2 regions of the Pseudanabaena sp. PCC 9330 genome follow, and region 2 is predicted to be linked to the other one. Evidence: riboswitches for the same ligand, from Rfam matches in the RefSeq annotation. Region 2 holds a riboswitch; the other holds the start of a gene.
What was found. A riboswitch is a leader RNA that binds a small molecule or an ion and turns the genes downstream of it on or off. The one in region 2 is predicted to bind cobalamin.

Region 1 (4,209 bases), on a different contig from region 2:
CGGTGGGGCCAGAGGCCCAGAAGTTATCAGCCTCATCCATGCGCTGAATGCGGTGGGTGGGGATGCCGACCTGGTCGCGCCAGATGGCAAAGGCGTCGTCGTCTTCACGGAAGACGCTCACCACCAGGCGATCGGCGGGCAGCCCAAACACCTCGGTGGAAAGCTCCCAGGCCCAGGCGATCGCCTGCTCCTTAAAGTAGTCACCAAAGCTAAAGTTGCCCAGCATCTCAAAGAAGGTATGGTGACGCGCCGTGCGGCCCACGTTCTCGATGTCGTTGGTGCGAATGCACTTTTGCGAAGTGGTGGCGCGGTCCACATCGGACTGGCGCTGGCCCAAGAAAATCGGCTTGAAGGGCAGCATACCCGCGATCGTCAGCAGCACCGTGGGGTCTTCGGGTACCAGGGAGGCGCTCGGTTTGATGGCGTGGCCCCGCGCCGCATAAAACTCTAGAAATGTCTGGCGAATTTGCGCGCCGGTCATGCTGTTAGCGGTGAAGGGGAAGGACTGTGCCATGGAACAGATATAGAGATGAATGGGTATCTAGAGTCTTAGTTGGCCGCAGGTGCGCCTGCACAGCTGAGCGTCACCTGGAGCATGTCTGGCAGAACGCGGCTTTAAAACAAGGGGAAATAAACTATCCCAAATTTCTATTTTGACCGATGATTGCAAATTACGAAGCCAACCGGACTAGATCTTTGTGAGCTGCCCTGCGATTACAGGACAGATGGTGGTTCCGAGTTCCTTCCCACTTCTAGGATGCCGGAGGCTTTTCGCTGTGCTAGCCGCTGCCCCATGCACTACCCCGGCCAGCCGCCTTATTGTGATGGCACAGGATGAGGGCAGGTCTGAGGACCACGTGGGTCCAGCGGTATACTCAATTCAATGGCTGTCCCTATGGCCAAGACAGTAGTCCAGATGCCTCCATCCCTCACCCTTCAACAGCTGGTTGCCCAACCCGTTACCGCTGAAGACTTTGCCCCCTTCGGTCAGCTAATCTTGCCCAGCGCCGACGGTACCGCCTTCGGCCCGCACGATGCACAGCTCGTTCTCCATGGGGGCATTCCACGCTTTTACATCATGACGCTGGTGAATAGAGGCATTCGATTTCGAGCCATTACCCGGCACCAGCGCTGCACCCAGTGCCTAGGGGCGCTAGAGGGCAAAGACTGGTGGTTGGCGGTGGCACCTCCCAGCCCTGCCGAGCAACCCAGTCCTGGAGAAATTCGTGCATTTCAGGTGCCTGGCAACTGTTTTATCAAGCTAGAGGTGGGCACCTGGCACGCTGGGCCATACTTTAGCCACCCTCAGGTCAATTTCTATAATTTGGAGCTGAGCGACACCAATGTTGTAGATCATCAGACCTGCAATTTGGCGCGGGAGCTTGGAATAGAGTTTGAGATTGTGACGTAGGTCTGTCGTTTTCTGCTGGCAGCCTAGCCAGAGAAATTCAGGGGGCAGCAGCTTCTATCGGCATTTATGTCAGAGGGGGCAGCACGTAGGCAGTGGCCTGCTTGATTGCCGCCGATCGCAGCCCGTAGGGTACCTTGCCCGCCGGGGCGGCGGTGTACTGGCGGCAAAACTCCATGAGGTCGGGGGCCGATTGCCGGGGCGACAGATCGTTGAGAATGAACGTAAGCTTGCCGGGGGCGCTGAGAGCAGCATTGCAGGCGCGATCGCAGGCAGCCATACAGCGCACTGGCTGTAGAGTAGCGATGCCGTCCAGCTGATCTGTCAACTGATCGATCAGGAACTGCCCACCACTGGCAGTTTCCCCACTTGCCTCGGGCGGAGGAAACTTGCACAGGGCACAGACAAATAGCGTTGGTGACTGGGTCATGGGGTTTGTTAATCAAGATGATGGCAATGGTTAGAAAGCCAGCCACTAGGTATGGCTGGCCTCGGCTCTAGCTGACAATAGGACGCTAGGAGAGGTTAGGTTTCTGGAGCCAGGTTAAACTCTGCCTGGCGATCGCCCAATTGGCGAAAGCATTCTGGGGGTGGTACGGCCCACTTCTGGAGATGGGTGATATAAGGCGGTGAGTCGCTGATCAACAGCAAGATCACATCTTCTCTGGGGTCGTATGTGGTGACAGCGGTAGCCAAGACTGACCGGTGCTCGACGGTCAGCCCCAGGCTGCTGTCAGCAATAGAACCGGGGGCGCTAGATAGCTCGGCCTGGGGCATAAAGCGGGCAGTGTAGGGCACCGCTGTGCAGCTCCAGTCAATGGCGGCAGTGATGCCGTAGATCTCGCACACCACTAGACCTCGCCCATGCTGCACGAAGCCCTGCCAGGCCAAGTGTCCCAGAGGAAGCCAATATTCGTGAATAAATAACGGCTGCCAGTCGCCAAAGCAGCCCTGCCAAACCGTGTCTTGAACGCGCATAGACTAACCCACGCGCCCAACGACGGCCCAAACCGGTTGCCCGAAGGAACCATGCCCCAGGACAACGTAAAAACTATAGGAAGTCATCTGTACCTCGCAGATGGAACTAGGAAGTCAAAGTCAAACTCAAGCCCAAAAGTGCAGACCTACCGGCAGGAAACCCAGCCAGTGAGAAAACTAGCGACCTTGAACTAGACCTGACCTATGACATGAACATCCATCGGCGGGCATTCTGACTCACGCGATTTTGGATTTTGCGGCTTTAAATTTGGGCAACGTATCAACCCAAAATCTAAAATTGGCCATCCAGAATCGGCTCACAGCTGCGGGACAGTGGCAGGTTTTCACTGCGCTTTCCCCGTTATCTTTAGCGGCTGACCCCCGCTAAAACCGATAGAGCTGCATCCTAACATCTGACCGGCCAGGCACACAGACCAAATAGCCAGATTTGATGGACGTGGGACAGCTTTTTTACCACCCTATTCAACCTGAGTGTCTAAGCCTCATCTAATTCCAGATGTAGAGTTCTGCTTGAAGAAAGACTCTAGATCCCTAGCTGGACAGGGTTTACCCCTGAGGTGCCTGACGGCGGCGATAGGCATCTAGGTAGACTACATTGCCTCCCGCGCGGTGGTCACCGTGGTGAGCCAACAGCCCAGCCGCCTTGACCTGCTCTGCCAGATCTAGGGGCAATGTCGAACCAACCTCGGGGGGCACCCAGAGCTGCTTAAAGCTAACGATGAGCTCAGAGCCCGCAGCCCAGGTCTGCTGCCGTACCCAACAGCGATCGCGATCGCACCGTACCACCACAAAGTCGGGTACATGGTCGTCTTGCCCCTTAAGTCGCACCTGGGAGCCTGGCCGAATCGTCAAGGAAGCCATAGCACTGCACCTGCAAAAGGCTAGCTACTACACATTAGATAGTAGTGCATTTGAACTGTTTTCGGGCAATGGGGATCAGAAAATTAATTTTATATGACACCACTAGTTTAGAAGATGTTAGGGGGGTTGGGGTTAACAGGCGACGCCGACGGATTAACCCTAGATTTAGGGGCCTGTGGCAGACTAGAGGGGTTAAGTTCTGAGCCGACCTATGCCTCCCCAGACCCCTGTTTTATCTCTGGCTCAGGTGTTGCAGCAACGGCGCGATCGCCTGGCTCAGATGCATCCTGAACCAGTTGTGCTGTGGTCGGGGCTACCGGTCTCCCGCAATTTTCCAGCCAACACCTACCCATTCCGGGCGAACAGCCATTTCCTTTATTTTGGCGGGGTGTCCTTACCTAGGGCGGCAATTCACCTAGAGAGCGGGCGGTTGACCCTGTTTATGGATGACACCTCCGCCGAAGCAGCACTCTGGCATGGGCCTAGCCCTTCCCGTGACACAATTGCCGTCACCATGGGGGCGATCGCCGCCTACCCCTACGCTGACTTAGCACACTACCTGCCTGAGGCCGCCACCCTACCCACCCAGAGCCAGCAGCACCCCGATCGCAGTGCTGCTTTAATCAAAGCCCTAGTCGCCCTACGACTGCACCACGACGACGACGCCCTAGAGCAAATCAGGCGAGCAGCGGCGGTGTCGGTGGCCGCCCATCAGGCTGGTATGGCGGCTACCCCAGCGGCTACCACTGAGTCTGCCGTGCGAGCGGCAATGGAGCAGGTCATTATTGGCCAGGGTATGACCTGTGCCTACAACAGCATCGTCACCGTCCATGGCGAAGTGCTCCACAACGAGCACTACCATCATCGCCTGCATCCAGGTGATCTATTGCTGGCAGATGTGGGGGCCGAGGCACCCAGCGGCTGGGCCTCAGACATTACCC
Region 2 (4,209 bases):
GCCTGAAGTTTGTAAATGGTAAAGATACGACCTTAGAATGAGAGTTCTGTACAGGTAGCTGTTGCCTATGTGCTAAATCTTCACGAATCACCTCAGCGATACGATATGCCTCACTTTCTGTATAGTCTGCGTCATGTGCATCAGAGAGGCCCAGATGTGCTGCTTTTTTAGTAATTGCAGAAACTGTGACCGACTTTCCTTTGAAGTAAAGCTTTTTAATGTCGTTGCGCTTCATTCAAGTCTCCTAAAACTCGATGCTGTCGGGGGTGCGGGGGAAGGGGATGACATCGCGGATGTTGCCCATGCCGGTCATAAACTGCACTAGGCGCTCGAAGCCGAGGCCAAAGCCCGCGTGGGGCACGGTGCCAAAGCGGCGCAGATCTAGGTACCACCAGTAGTCTTCTACGGGCAACCCGGCCTCCTGAATGCGGCGCTCCAGCACGTCGAGCCGCTCTTCCCGCTGGGAGCCGCCGATGATTTCACCCACCTTGGGGGCCAGCACGTCCATGGCCGCCACCGTCTTGCCGCCGTCGTTGAGGCGCATGTAGAAGGCTTTGATGCCGGTGGGGTAGTCGGTGACAATGGTTGGCTTTTTGAACAGGTCTTCAGCTAAATAGCGCTCGTGCTCTGACTGGAGATCGATGCCCCACTCAACCGGGAACTCAAATTTTCGATCTGTCTTTTCTAACAGCTTCACCGCCTCGGTGTAGGTAATGCGCTCGAAGGTGTTGTTGATAATGTTGTCGGCTGTGGATAGCACCGAATTATCGATGCGATCGTTAAAGAAAGCCATATCCTCCGGGCACTGCTCTAGCACCGAGTGGAAGATGTATTTGAGAAATTCTTCGGCCAAATCCATATTGCCTACTAAGTCGCAGAAGGCTTGCTCTGGCTCTACCATCCAAAACTCGGCCAGGTGGCGCGAGGTGTTGGAGTTTTCGGCTCGAAAAGTGGGGCCAAAGGTGTAGACATTGCTAAAGGCCATGGCCATGATCTCGGCTTCGAGCTGGCCGCTGACGGTGAGGTAGGCGGGCTTGCCAAAGAAGTCTTGGCTGTAGTCCACCGCACCGTCTTTAGTTTTGGGAGGATTCGCCAAATCCAGCCCGGTGACGGCAAACATTTCCCCCGCGCCCTCGCAGTCGCTAGCGGTAATGATCGGGGTGTGCATCCACAAGAACGCACGTTCGCGGAAGAACTGGTGAATCGCCTGGGCGCAGGCATTGCGCACGCGAAAGACTGCTCCTAGGGTGTTGGTGCGCGATCGCAAATGCCCCAGCGTCCGCAAATACTCAAAGGAGTGCCGCTTCTTTTGCAGCGGGTAGGTTTCGCCATCAGCGGTGCCAAACACCGTGATGCTCTGTCCCTGCAACTCCACCCGCTGGCCTTTGCCGGGCGACTCCACCAGGGTGCCGCCAATTTCCACTGAAGAGCCGGTGGTGAGGTCTTTAACAACAGTGTCGTAGCCCGCCAGATCGGCACTCAGCACCACCTGCAAGCCCGCCATCGACGAACCATCGTTCACCTCCACAAAAGTGATGCCTTTGGCCTCGCGCTTGGTGCGTACCCAGCCCTGAATGGTGGTGCTTTGGCCCGGTTCGCCAGCGTGCAGAATGTCTCGAATGCGGGGCATAGTCGTGGTTGCCGTAGGAGGTTTGGTGAATTGTTATTTATTTTGACCTACAGGGGCGCGATCGCGCTTCCCCAGCCCCTAAAAGCCGTCTTTAAAGCCACCAACCCTCACTCCAAACAGGCCGCCGTTGCGGGTTGGAATGAGGGTTGGCGGTGCGGCGATGGGAGGGTGGGTGGGGGGCAGCTAGGTAGGTCGGCCCAGCTGGGTTGGGGGTTGTGAATGATGCACCTTGCTCTCTCGCCTAGACAGGCAGCAATCCGTCAAGCAAAGCGGTCGCCAAAAACGCAGCACCCATACCGCAGATCACCAGCCCCGCTCGGTTAATCGTAGCGCTCGGGGCGCGTTGAGTAATCTGCCGTCCGATCAGGAAAGCGGCGATCGCGATCGTCATCTGCACCACCGTAAAGCCAGCCAGGTAGGCCACCACCGGCATAGGTTCGGCACCAAAGATCGCCTCACCATAGGCAAACCCGTGGAATAGCCCGGCCAGAACAGCCAACCCAGTGATCACCGCACTCTGAGGGCGATGCTTGAGGGCCAGCAGTACGCCAAAGCCCAGCACCGAGGCGGCGATCGCCAGCTCAGCCAGCGGCAGCGTAATCTCAGCCAAGTGCAGCCCCGTCCCCACCATGGCCGCAGCGACAAAGGCCATGGGGATGGCGATACCCCAAGCGCTGACCGCTGCCAGTAGCCCCACCGCCACCACAAAGGCCAGGTGGTCGAGGCCAATTACCGGGTGCCCCAGGCCCGATAAAAAGCCTTCAGCAAAGGTGGCTGGCGTTCCCCCGCCAAAGGGGTGGTGGGCCAAACTGGGCAGAGGCAGCAGCAAAAGCATCGACACAGCCAGCAAAACCCCGCGTCCCACGGGGTTCTGCGACAGCCTAGATCTGATCAACTCCAGGGCAGTCAAGCAATAATTCATCCGTACCTCGCAGACGAAGAAAGAACAGTGATCAACAGAGGTGCGATCGGCGGGCGTTCTGGCTCAGGTGTTTGGTGCGCGGTTAGCCTAGTGCGCACCAAATGCCTTCACAGCTGCGGGACAGCGGCAGTTTTTCACGGCACTTTCCCCGTTACCTCCGGTGACTGATCCCCACCGGAACCGACAATGCCCAAGCATCATAGCACCGGGATGATCTGCCCCCATCACTGGTTTATCAATAGTCACTCTGGCGGCTCCGCCTGCCAAAATCACAAATCCAACGTTTCTCAGGCCAAAATTTCTCATACCAAATCTTGCTCGCCTGCCCCCGATTCAGCAGGGCGAACAGCGGTAAGGCCTCCGGCCAGGCTACGCCAACGCCCTACAGGTTGGCCGATTGGGTATCAGGGGTATGGAATTCGGATTCGGTATCAGGCCAAAATTTCTCAGGGCAGGCCCATGGGTTTGCCCCGCCCCCCTATTCCTACTCCTCGCAGTCAAAAGCCTTACCATAGGTTCGTTAGCATCAGGCAAACTCCACCCACCGTCGCCAATGGTTTCATCGTCTCGGCTGGCCCGTCAAAAAGAAATTGTCGAAGTGGTGCTTGGTAACGGCTGGGGCTACATGCGGCAGGTGCTGGTGGGGGGCAAGGCCGACGAGCCTGAGATTCCGCCCCCGGCGGTGCTGCGGAGGATTTTGACTGACCTGGGGCCAGTGTACGTCAAGCTGGGCCAGCTGTTAAGCACCCGGCCCGACCTCCTACCCCCCGCCTATATCGAAGAACTCAGCAGCCTGCAAAGCACGGTTCCCCCGATCGAGCCTAGGGAGATTGAGGCCTATATTCGCCGTCACCTGGGTCGCCCCCCAGAGGAGCTGTTTGAGCGGCTAGATTATCGGGCGATCGCCGCCGGGTCTATTGCCCAAACCCACAAAGCCATTCTCAAGGATGGTCGGCAGGTGGCCCTCAAGGTGCAGCGCCCCGGCATCGATCGCCAGGTCGACCAAGATATGACGCTAATTCGCGATGTGGCTAAGCTGGTGTCGGCCACCCAGTTTGGCCAGCGCTACAACGTGGTCGATCTGGCAGACGAGTTTGCCGATGCCATCAATGCCGAACTCGACTTCACCACCGAGGCGGGCTACACCGATCAGCTGCGCCGCAATCTGTCGAAGAGCACCTGGTATAACGCTAAGCAGCTGGTCGTGCCTCAGATCTATTGGGATCTGACCAATTCCAAAATCATGACCATGGAGTGGCTGGAGGGCTCTCCCCTGCTCAAGGCCGACCTACGGGCTGAAGATATTCACAGTAGCGCTATCGGCAAGCGAGCGGCGGCCACAACGCTGCTGTTTCGGGCGTTCTTTAAACAGTATTTTGTAGACGGCTTCTTTCACGCTGACCCCCACCCGGGCAATATTTTTTACCTGGAAGATGGCCGTCTGGCCCTGCTCGACTGCGGCATGATGGGCCACATGGACCCACGCACCCGCAACACCATGACCGAGATGGTGCTGGCGATCGTCAACTGCGATGCCCAGCGCTGTAGCCAGCTCACCCTGCAATTGGCAGAACCCCTCAAGCCGGTAAACCTGGCTCGGCTCGAGAGCGACTACACTCGGCTACTGGGCCGCTACTACGGCCTCAGTTTGGAGCAG

Region 1: it holds a riboswitch for cobalamin, as region 2 does, so the genes downstream of both, AC0QKW_RS07535 (hypothetical protein) here and AC0QKW_RS15725 (HupE/UreJ family protein) in region 2, are expected to answer to the same signal.

The regions. Positions count from the first base shown of each region.
Region 1 is NZ_JAYFES010000084.1:10,529-14,737, forward strand. It holds gene alaS (alanine--tRNA ligase) at 1-514, opposite strand, end outside; gene AC0QKW_RS07525 (ureidoglycolate lyase) at 917-1,411, shown strand; gene AC0QKW_RS07530 (DUF1636 domain-containing protein) at 1,476-1,838, opposite strand; gene AC0QKW_RS07535 (hypothetical protein) at 1,934-2,386, opposite strand; cobalamin riboswitch at 2,592-2,796, opposite strand; gene AC0QKW_RS07540 (hypothetical protein) at 2,954-3,268, opposite strand; gene AC0QKW_RS07545 (aminopeptidase P family protein) at 3,480-4,209, shown strand, end outside.
Region 2 is NZ_JAYFES010000108.1:175,791-179,999, forward strand. It holds gene AC0QKW_RS15715 (hypothetical protein) at 1-235, opposite strand, end outside; gene asnS (asparagine--tRNA ligase) at 245-1,630, opposite strand; gene AC0QKW_RS15725 (HupE/UreJ family protein) at 1,872-2,495, opposite strand; cobalamin riboswitch at 2,584-2,752, opposite strand; gene AC0QKW_RS15730 (ABC1 kinase family protein) at 3,106-4,209, shown strand, end outside.